Regions from separate parts of the Pseudoalteromonas sp. Ld19 genome, predicted to be linked through region 3. Evidence: predicted binding sites of a transcription regulator. Region 3 holds the regulator's gene; each other region holds the start of a gene.
What was found. Region 3 encodes sigma-54, which starts transcription at its own class of promoters, with help from an activator protein. Its sites were predicted from a motif close to GTTGGCACGNNNNTNGNNT; they were not measured.
Positions count from the first base shown of each region.

Region 1: ACJJVZ_RS13325 (PA2169 family four-helix-bundle protein) is a predicted target of sigma-54. The motif match lies at 1,291-1,309, and genes of this name have one in related genera.
Region 2: fliS (flagellar export chaperone FliS) is a predicted target of sigma-54. The motif match lies at 966-984, and genes of this name have one in related genera.
Region 4: ACJJVZ_RS19760 (YggN family protein) is a predicted target of sigma-54. The motif match lies at 896-914, and genes of this name have one in related genera.

Region 1 is NZ_JBISHA010000021.1:319,103-321,293, reverse strand. Features, by position in the region: gene ACJJVZ_RS13330 (TonB-dependent receptor) at 1-252, opposite strand, end outside; gene ACJJVZ_RS13325 (PA2169 family four-helix-bundle protein) at 804-1,247, opposite strand; gene ACJJVZ_RS13320 (LysR family transcriptional regulator) at 1,422-2,191, opposite strand, start outside.
Region 2 is NZ_JBISHA010000021.1:716,292-718,482, forward strand. Features, by position in the region: gene ACJJVZ_RS15265 (sigma-54-dependent Fis family transcriptional regulator) at 1-614, opposite strand, end outside; gene fliS (flagellar export chaperone FliS) at 1,026-1,412, shown strand; gene ACJJVZ_RS15275 (hypothetical protein) at 1,421-1,744, shown strand; gene pseB (UDP-N-acetylglucosamine 4,6-dehydratase (inverting)) at 1,794-2,191, shown strand, end outside.
Region 3 is NZ_JBISHA010000017.1:258,156-260,346, reverse strand. Features, by position in the region: gene lptB (LPS export ABC transporter ATP-binding protein) at 1-264, shown strand, start outside; gene ACJJVZ_RS06325 (RNA polymerase factor sigma-54) at 334-1,833, shown strand; gene hpf (ribosome hibernation promoting factor) at 1,859-2,146, shown strand; gene ptsN (PTS IIA-like nitrogen regulatory protein PtsN) at 2,151-2,191, shown strand, end outside.
Region 4 is NZ_JBISHA010000024.1:205,436-207,626, reverse strand. Features, by position in the region: gene ACJJVZ_RS19760 (YggN family protein) at 66-857, opposite strand; gene ACJJVZ_RS19755 (PA3496 family putative envelope integrity protein) at 1,245-1,430, shown strand; gene ACJJVZ_RS19750 (glutathione peroxidase) at 1,548-2,045, opposite strand; gene ACJJVZ_RS19745 (AzlD domain-containing protein) at 2,119-2,191, opposite strand, start outside.

The sequences.
Region 1 (2,191 bases), on a different contig from region 3:
TTGATACCCTAAGTAAGATACTTTTAATTGATAACTACCCGCATCAAGCTTAGGTAGTTCAAATTGGCCTTGATAGTTGGTAACCGTACTTTTATCAGTGCCTACAATGCTAATTAACGCACCTGATAAATGTGTTTTGTTATCTTTTACTGTACCTACAAATGTTGCGTTTTGAGCTATGGCATTACAAGTGATGAATAACGGGCTGGTACACAGTAATACTGCCGTTGCTATTGCGTGTCGTTTTATCATTAAATGAACCTCATGTTTTCTGGTCTAGTCCAGATTGGTGAGGTTAATAATAGAACGCTATTTTTACAAAGATGTGACGAAAAAAATTTAAATCAAAAAAAATGAAAAAAAAATATTTTAAGGCTATTAAGTAAGATGAAAATTGGCGGGAAAGTGGCAAAACAGTTGATGTTTTACCACCGAGGATAAATAATCTGAATGTTAGATAATAAATTTATCTAACGTTAGGCTTAGATTGAATAATTAAACCCAATCGTACTAGGGCGTGTTGATCTTTGTGGATTGAAATTTGTTCAATCTAGGGGCGATTAAATCGCGGCGCGAGGTTTGTAACCTAGTGGGCTAAGTAAAAACCGAGCAACAAAGAGTTAATCGTCCCTAGAAAGAACCCAAAGGGCAGCGCATGTTTGGCATTTGTGCTGCGTTATCGCCTATTTATGGGGAATAACCACACTACATAGGCGCTGCCTTGCCTAAATACCAAACAGTCTGCTGCAAAATTAATCACGAAAGGTCAACACGCCCTAGGTTTAATTATATTTTAGCAATGACTAATTTTTTTGCATGCGGCTCATTTCTGCATGACAGCTTTGCATTGTTAGCAAGGTTTTAGCTAGTGCCGCTTCACAATCAGCAGGTTGTGGTTTATCCATTGCTGATTTAATTTCTGCGAGTGTTTTGTCTTCAACCTCCTCAAGCTCTTTTACATATGTGCTGTCGTTGTTTGAGCTAAATGTAGTGAGTAACGCGGTATAAGCACGGCGTGCCTCAATAGCAAATGAAGAACCATCCTCACGCTCACCTTTTTCGTTAATAGCATAAGGTTGCAGGCGTTCAACGCTTACTTTTCGTGCGTCAATCATACGCTGAAAAAGTGCACCAATTGCTGGGTCTTCAATTTTTTCTTGAGCCTTTGCATAAAAGTCGATGCCACTGTTCATTACTTGGATGATGTCTGTAATATGATTTACTTCTGTTCCTTGATGGGTGTTCATAATGACCTCTTTAATTAAATGAATGTAAACTTCTATTTAACTGAAGCAAAGGCCGTTCCATAAAGTTTGTTTTTTAACTTAATGATTTTAAATGTTTATTTTTATTTTTTAGTAAAAAGGCTAATTGTTTTTTAAATTAGCCTAGCAATTTTTACAAGGGATCGTGTAATAAAGTTATTTTAGCTCTTCTGCCACCTCGGCTACTTTTTGACGTAGCCAAATATGGCTAGCATCTCTGTGTAAAAGTGGGCTCCAGATCATGTCAAGCTCAAAGGGCGGAATAGGAAAAGGAGGTTCTAAAATTTTAAGACCAGCATCGTCTAGGTAAATATTTGCGGCTTTAGATGGTAGAGTCGCAATCAGGTTTTTCTCTTTTGCTAAATGAATTGCTACATGGTAATTACGTGTAAACGTAGCAATATTACGGTGCTTACCAAAGTGTGCGAGTGCTTCGTCAACCCAACCTAATTTTTGTACGTCTTTTGGATCCATACCCACACCGACGCCAAAACCAGTTTTACTCACCCATATATGACGTGCTTTTAAATAGCTATCAAGACTGAAGTTTTCAATTATTGGATTATCGGCTTTTACTAAGCAGCAAAAGCTATCTTTCCAAATACGTTTGTGATGAAACGATTGCGGTAGATTTTCAAAGCGGTTGATTGCCATATCTACTTTACCATTTTCAACGTCATGAAAGGTAACATCACTTGGCGTGAGTATGTCTAAGGTTGTATCAGGCGCTTCTTCGTGCAATTTACTTAGCAGCTTAGGGGCAAGGGTGCTGGCAGCGTAATCGCTGGCCATTATTCTAAATACACGCTTACTCTGGCTTGCTTCAAACTCTCTATTAGGGGCGAGAGTCTCTTCAAGCGTCATTAAGATGCCGCGTATCACAGGTTGCAGCTCTAATGCGCGCTCTGTAGGGACCATACCATCGC
Region 2 (2,191 bases), on a different contig from region 3:
GCGCCCTTTTCATGGCCAAACAATTCACTTTCTAAAAGTTCAGCTGGGATCGCACCACAATTGACTGGCACAAACGGCCCTACGCTTCTTTTTGATAGTAAATGTACATTGCGTGCAACAACTTCTTTACCAGTTCCCGATTCGCCTAAAATTAAAACATTTGCGTCAGTTTTTGCAACTTGCTCAATTAAAAAGCGTACATCCTTAACTGCATCGGTTTCACCCACAAGGCCATCAAAAGTTTTATGCGGTTTAGAGTGCTTATGGTCACTGGGAAGCATTCGCTGATATTGCTGACAATCGTGAAGCAATTGCGTTGTTACTTCATGGCTAAATGGCTCACAAATAAGTCCGACTACATTGGCGATACTAAGTAATGGTTTTAGCGTTTCGCCTATTAGCAAAAATGGCAGTGTTGGATAACACTTAATTAAGCTTTCATGATCGAGCGATTGCAAGGCACCTAAAATTACAATGCATTCTTTTTGTTGATACTTCGCACATTCTTGCTCAAAGTTTGCTTCGTCTAAAAGTTGAACAGCTTCACCAATAAAAGTAAGTGATGCATTTAACCCTATCGAGCGGTTGTTATTATTATCTAAAATCAAGATCATATATAGCGAGCCATAATTTCACTAATTTATTTATTAATGAAATTGTAAGCCAGTAAATTTTGGATGCAAGCACTAGCGGCAATTTTTTGACATTAACGCCAAAAAACAGACATATAAATTTAAAAAGTAGTACTTAATAACTAATTAATAACTCTTTACAATCTAGGCATGCACATTAAAGTACTAAAAAATGCTCATTTACATTAAGAGTATAAATATACTTAACGACCCAACACATGCAAATAACTTGCAATAGTAGTTTTATATCAATAAGAGTAAAATATTTGAAATATGGCATGTATTTTTTTAAAGAAACAAACTTATTTGCCGATAAGTAAATGTTATGTTCATTTTGGAACTAAACTTGCTTAAGGTTTAAGTATTGTAATTAAATTTCTAGGAATTACCTATATGGCACACGCGTCAATAAACAAATACCGTCAAGTCACTGTAAGTAGCGTTAAAGAAATGACGCCTTATGACCAAGTCAAATTAGTGTTTGCAAATATTGTTGGTAAACTTTCAGCAGCAAAAGGCTTCATCCAGCGTAAAGAGTTTGATAAGAAAGGAATTGCTATTTCAGACTGTATTACATTGCTTGGAGCATTACAGCAAGTCCTGAATTTTGAAGGTGATAACACGGTATCTACAAACTTAGATTCTTTGTACGACTATTGCCAGCGCACGCTTTTGATGGCCAATATGGAAAATAACATAGATAAGCTTGATGAAGTTATCGTGCTGATCAAAGAGATTAAATCAGGTTGGGAAGCAATCCCTCTAGAGCATAGATCTTAGGATTAACCATGTTAGGAAAGTCAATTACAGCGCTATCAATAAACGATTGTCACACCCGTGAACTATGTTTAAAACTTATAGAACTATTATCAGATGACGAAGTGCTGCAAGTTGAAGGCGCTACCCATGCTCATAATGATTTAGATAGCCATTTAAAAGAATCTATCGCAAAAGATGAAAACTTTTATTCCGCCGCAGAGCTTGAATTAATAATTGATCTAATTGGAAAACTATCTGCTAAAATAGAATATGCTAAACAACAAGTTGCAGAAAAAATAATAAGTAAGCAAAAAAGCAATAACGCGGTCAATCAATACAAAGCCAACTCTTAATTTAGAGTATTACTAACTATTAACTAAGCATCCAACGGAGATATACAAAATGTTTAACGGAAAAGTTGTCTTCATAACGGGTGGCACAGGTTCATTCGGTAAAAAGTACGTAAAAACGTTACTTGAGCGTTATCAGCCAAAAAAAATCATAATATTCTCGCGTGATGAACTAAAACAATTTGAAATGCAGCAAGAATTTGATCAACCTTGTATGCGATATTTTATCGGCGATGTTAGAGATAAAGCTCGCTTACAAAGAGCAATGCGTGGTGTGGATTATGTAATTCATGCAGCAGCACTAAAGCAAGTCCCTGCCGCAGAATACAATCCAATGGAATGCATAAAAACCAACATTAATGGGGCTGAAAATGTAATTGATGCAGCACTTGATAACAATGTTGAAAAAGTCATCGCGCTATCTACCGACAAAGCTGCAAACCCTATTAA
Region 3 (2,191 bases):
GATCCCAAGTTTATATTATTAGATGAACCGTTTGCGGGCGTTGACCCAATCTCTGTACTTGATATAAAAAAAATCATAGAACATCTTAAAAATCGTGGGATTGGTGTGTTAATTACCGATCATAACGTAAGAGAAACCCTTGATGTTTGCGAAAAAGCCTACATTGTTTCTCATGGGGAGCTGATTGCATCAGGTACTCCAGAACACGTATTAAATGACAAAACAGTACGCGATGTTTACTTAGGCGAGCAATTTAGGCTGTAACATTTACGCCATGTCTTTAAGCATCTGCTAGTATTAATTATAACAACATAAAAGGATTGTTAGAGATACATGAGGCAATCACTACAGCTGCGCATGGGCCAGCAACTTACAATGACTCCACAATTGCAACAAGCTATTCGTTTGTTGCAACTCAGTACATTGGATCTCCAGCAAGAAATACAAGAAGCGCTCGACAGCAACCCACTTTTAGAGGTTGAGGAGCAAGACTATTCTGAAGACGCTGCAGGTAAAAATGAACAAAAATCAGACACCGATGATATAACTGTTAGCGCATCTGCCGACGATGCTCCAAGCGAATACGAACAAGACAGCGGCGAAGCACTTGCTAAAGATACGGTAAGTGACGACATGGCGATGGATGTTAGCTGGGACGAGTACATGAGTGCAGCTCCAGCCTCTTCATCAGGTCCAATGCCTGAAGACGAGTCTATATACCAAGGTGCATCAACGGAAACGCTCCACGAGTATTTAATGTGGCAACTTCAACTAACGCCATTTAGCCCTACTGATGAAGCGATTGCGATTGCTATTGTGGAAGCCGTAGATGATTCAGGCATTTTAACACTAAGTTGTGAAGAGATTCTCGAAAGCTTCAACCAAGAAAACGAAGATGATAATGAAGTTGAACTTGATGAAATAGAAGCTGTTTTAAAACGCATTCAATTATTTGATCCGGTCGGTATAGCAGCGCGTAGTTTACAAGAGTGTTTGTGCATTCAGCTTAATCAGTTTGATAAAGAAACACCCTATATTAATGAAACAAAAATGATTTTAACCGAGCACATAGACTTATTAGCAGCTCGCGACTATCGTACATTAATGAAAAAAACGAAGCTCAAAGAAGAAGAGCTTAAAGAAGTAATGACACTCATCCATACGCTAAACCCAAAGCCTGCAGATACTATTGTTAGGGAAGAGTCTGAGTATGTAATTCCTGATGTGTCAGTGAAAAAAATTAAAGGCCGCTGGGTTGTTGAACTAAATCCAGATAGCATGCCAAAAATTCGCGTAAACAGCCAATATGCTGCGATGTCTCGCACTGTTAAATCAAGCGGTGATAGCCAGTTTATACGCTCGCATTTACAAGAAGCTAAATGGTTTATTAAAAGCTTAGAAAGTAGAAACGATACATTATTAAAAGTAACTAACTGTATTGTTAAGCAGCAGCAAGGCTTTTTTGAACATGGTCCTGAGGCCATGAAACCTATGGTTTTAAATGATGTTGCTGAAATGGTGGAAATGCACGAATCAACTATTTCGCGTGTAACCACTCAAAAGTATATGCATACACCTCGGGGGATATTTGAGCTTAAATACTTTTTCTCAAGTCATGTAAGTACCGAAAATGGCGGTGAATGCTCATCTACAGCAATACGTGCACTTATCAGAAAATTAATCGCTGCAGAAAACTCAGCAAAACCATTGAGTGATAGCAAAATAGCGGATATATTGGCTGAGCAAGGAATTAAAGTAGCGAGACGTACAATCGCAAAATATCGCGAATCTCTGGCTATTCCACCGTCAAATCAGCGAAAAAGTCTGATTTAAGACGCAAACAAAGAGGGTAATGCTTATGCAACTAAACTTAACTGGTCGTCACGTAGAATTAACTGATTCACTAAGAGACTATATAAATACCAAATTTGCGAAGCTAGAAAGACACTCTGATCATATTAATAATGTTCATGTCATTCTTGATGTAGAAAAACTAAGCCAAAAAGCAGAAGCAACAATACATGTAAGTGGTGCTGAGTTATTTGCCTCAACTGAGCATCAAGACATGTACGCTGCCATCGATTCGTTGATTGATAAGCTCGATCGCCAAGTAATTAAACACAAAGAGAAGCTTGCTCGACACTAATATGATGAAATTAAGCTCACTTATATGCCAGGACTGCAGCAAAGC
Region 4 (2,191 bases), on a different contig from region 3:
ACAAAAAAGCAGCATTTAAGTAAACTTAAGTGCTGCCAAAGGGATATTAAATAACGTAGGTTGTATTAGTTTTTAAAGCTAAATAACTGGTAACCTTTAAGTTCTGGCACTTGCATTACTAATTTCTCTTCTTGTTTTGCAATATCGGCAAAGTTATCACATAAAGAATTAGCGCGTTTTTCAAGTGCGTTTGCATGTAACTCTACTTTTTCTTCTATTTGTGCGCCCATATTTTCCATGCGTTGCTCAAAAGCATCCATATCGCCGCCCGAACCAAGTAACTCAGAGCCTAAAGCGACTAAAATACTACCCATAGATTGCATTACAGCCGATTCGACTACCGTCTCCATTTGTTCTTCAAACTGTTGCTCAAAATTTTCACCAAATTGGTTAAAGCTTTGTTGCCCCATCACAAATGTACCTTGCTGGTAAAAAGTGTTTTCTACTTCGATTTTAATGTCGTCCATAAGTGCAGACATATTATCAAGGCCGTCAATATTAAATGCATTACCTACTTCTTCTAGCGCAACGCCGGCAATTTTAACGCCTTCAAGCGCGATGTTAGCTACTTCAGGCAACTGGGTGCGTAAACTATCAGAATATTTAGTGAGTGCTTCACGTTGCGAGTCATTAAGTGCCACAAATTGGCCATTTACAGTTAAGTCACCATTGGAGTTAAATTGCATGGTTTTATTGTTGGCGGTAAAAATTTCTAATTCATTTGGTTTAATACGCACGTCGTTTTTAAATTCTACATCGCATTGATCACTGCTAAACGAAATAGTTGAATCGTTGTCGTTATGAGCCATAGCTGCTGGCGTACAAATTAATGCGCTAACTAATAGTAATTTTTTCATGTGCATTCTCTACTTTATTGTTGATGACTATTAACTTATAACAAGTTTGGTGCCACTATTTTTTTATTTTAATAAACAGATAGTTAATGTTTATTTGGGTTTTAAGTTGCTTTACTTTGATTATAAAAAAACTATTTTTTAGTCAAATTCACTAAGTTATATAAAGCTATAAACAATATTTATCGATACGATAAAAAACTCTCACTTTCCACAATCGAAATTTAACGCTATTTATTCACATTACTGACATGAAGAATATTTACGATAGTCACATGGCTTTATTTTGACGCTAATTTGCACCGCGATTTAGTGTTAAACATTTTAATTTTATCAACTATTGCGATAATAAAATCTTTAGTTGGTCTCAAACACTTTATGGAGTGGGTTGTGGGTAAGACATTTAGTTACGATGCGCTAGATGACGATTTTGTTGAAGACGAGTATGAAATGCTCGGACGTAATCAACATGATAAGAACAAGCAAAAGGTTAAGAAAAAGTTGGAAGACTACCTTGAGCAAAAGCGCTTGCGTAAAAATCTAGGCGAAGACGATTTAAGCGATTATACCGACTAAATCACGCTAGTATAAATAAATACCAATTAACATTGGGCGCTTAAATGTTCAGTTATTCGTATGTTCAAGTGCCAATCGTATTGGCAATAAAGAGGCTTAGCGCCTCTTTATTACTTTTTAAAGTGTACTTTTAGCTTGTATTAATGCTCTTTGAATAGTGAGTTCTAGTTTTTCTGGTTTAGTAAAAGGTGCGTAGCGCTTAATAGGTGTACCATCTGCGGCAATTAAGAATTTAGTAAAATTCCATTTAATTTTTCGTGTTAAAAAACTTGGCAAAGCCGACTTTAAATAGCGAAATACAGGGTGTGCGTGCTCACCATTAACATCCGCCTTGGCTGCCATTAAAAAACTGACCCCATAATTAATCAAACATCCTTGCTCTATTTGAGTAGCATCTCCGGGTTCTTGTTGACCAAATTGATTACACGGAAATCCTAAAATAATTAAACCTTGGTCGGCATATTTAGTATGTAAAGCTTGCAATGACTCATACTGGTAGGTAAATCCACATTCACTTGCGGTATTAACGATAAGTACAACTTTACCTAAAAAATCATTAAAATTAATAGTGTTACCTTGTAAGCTTGTTGCGCTTAATTGATGAAATTGGTGCATATTCACATCTTTATTATTGTTGTTGGCAGCATTTTAACCCTAGTGCGGTACTTCATAAAGTATAAAGATCGCACTAACTTAAAATTAGAAATAACCCCATACCGGCAAGTGTTGTGTAATAAATATTATGTGTTTTATAGGCAACA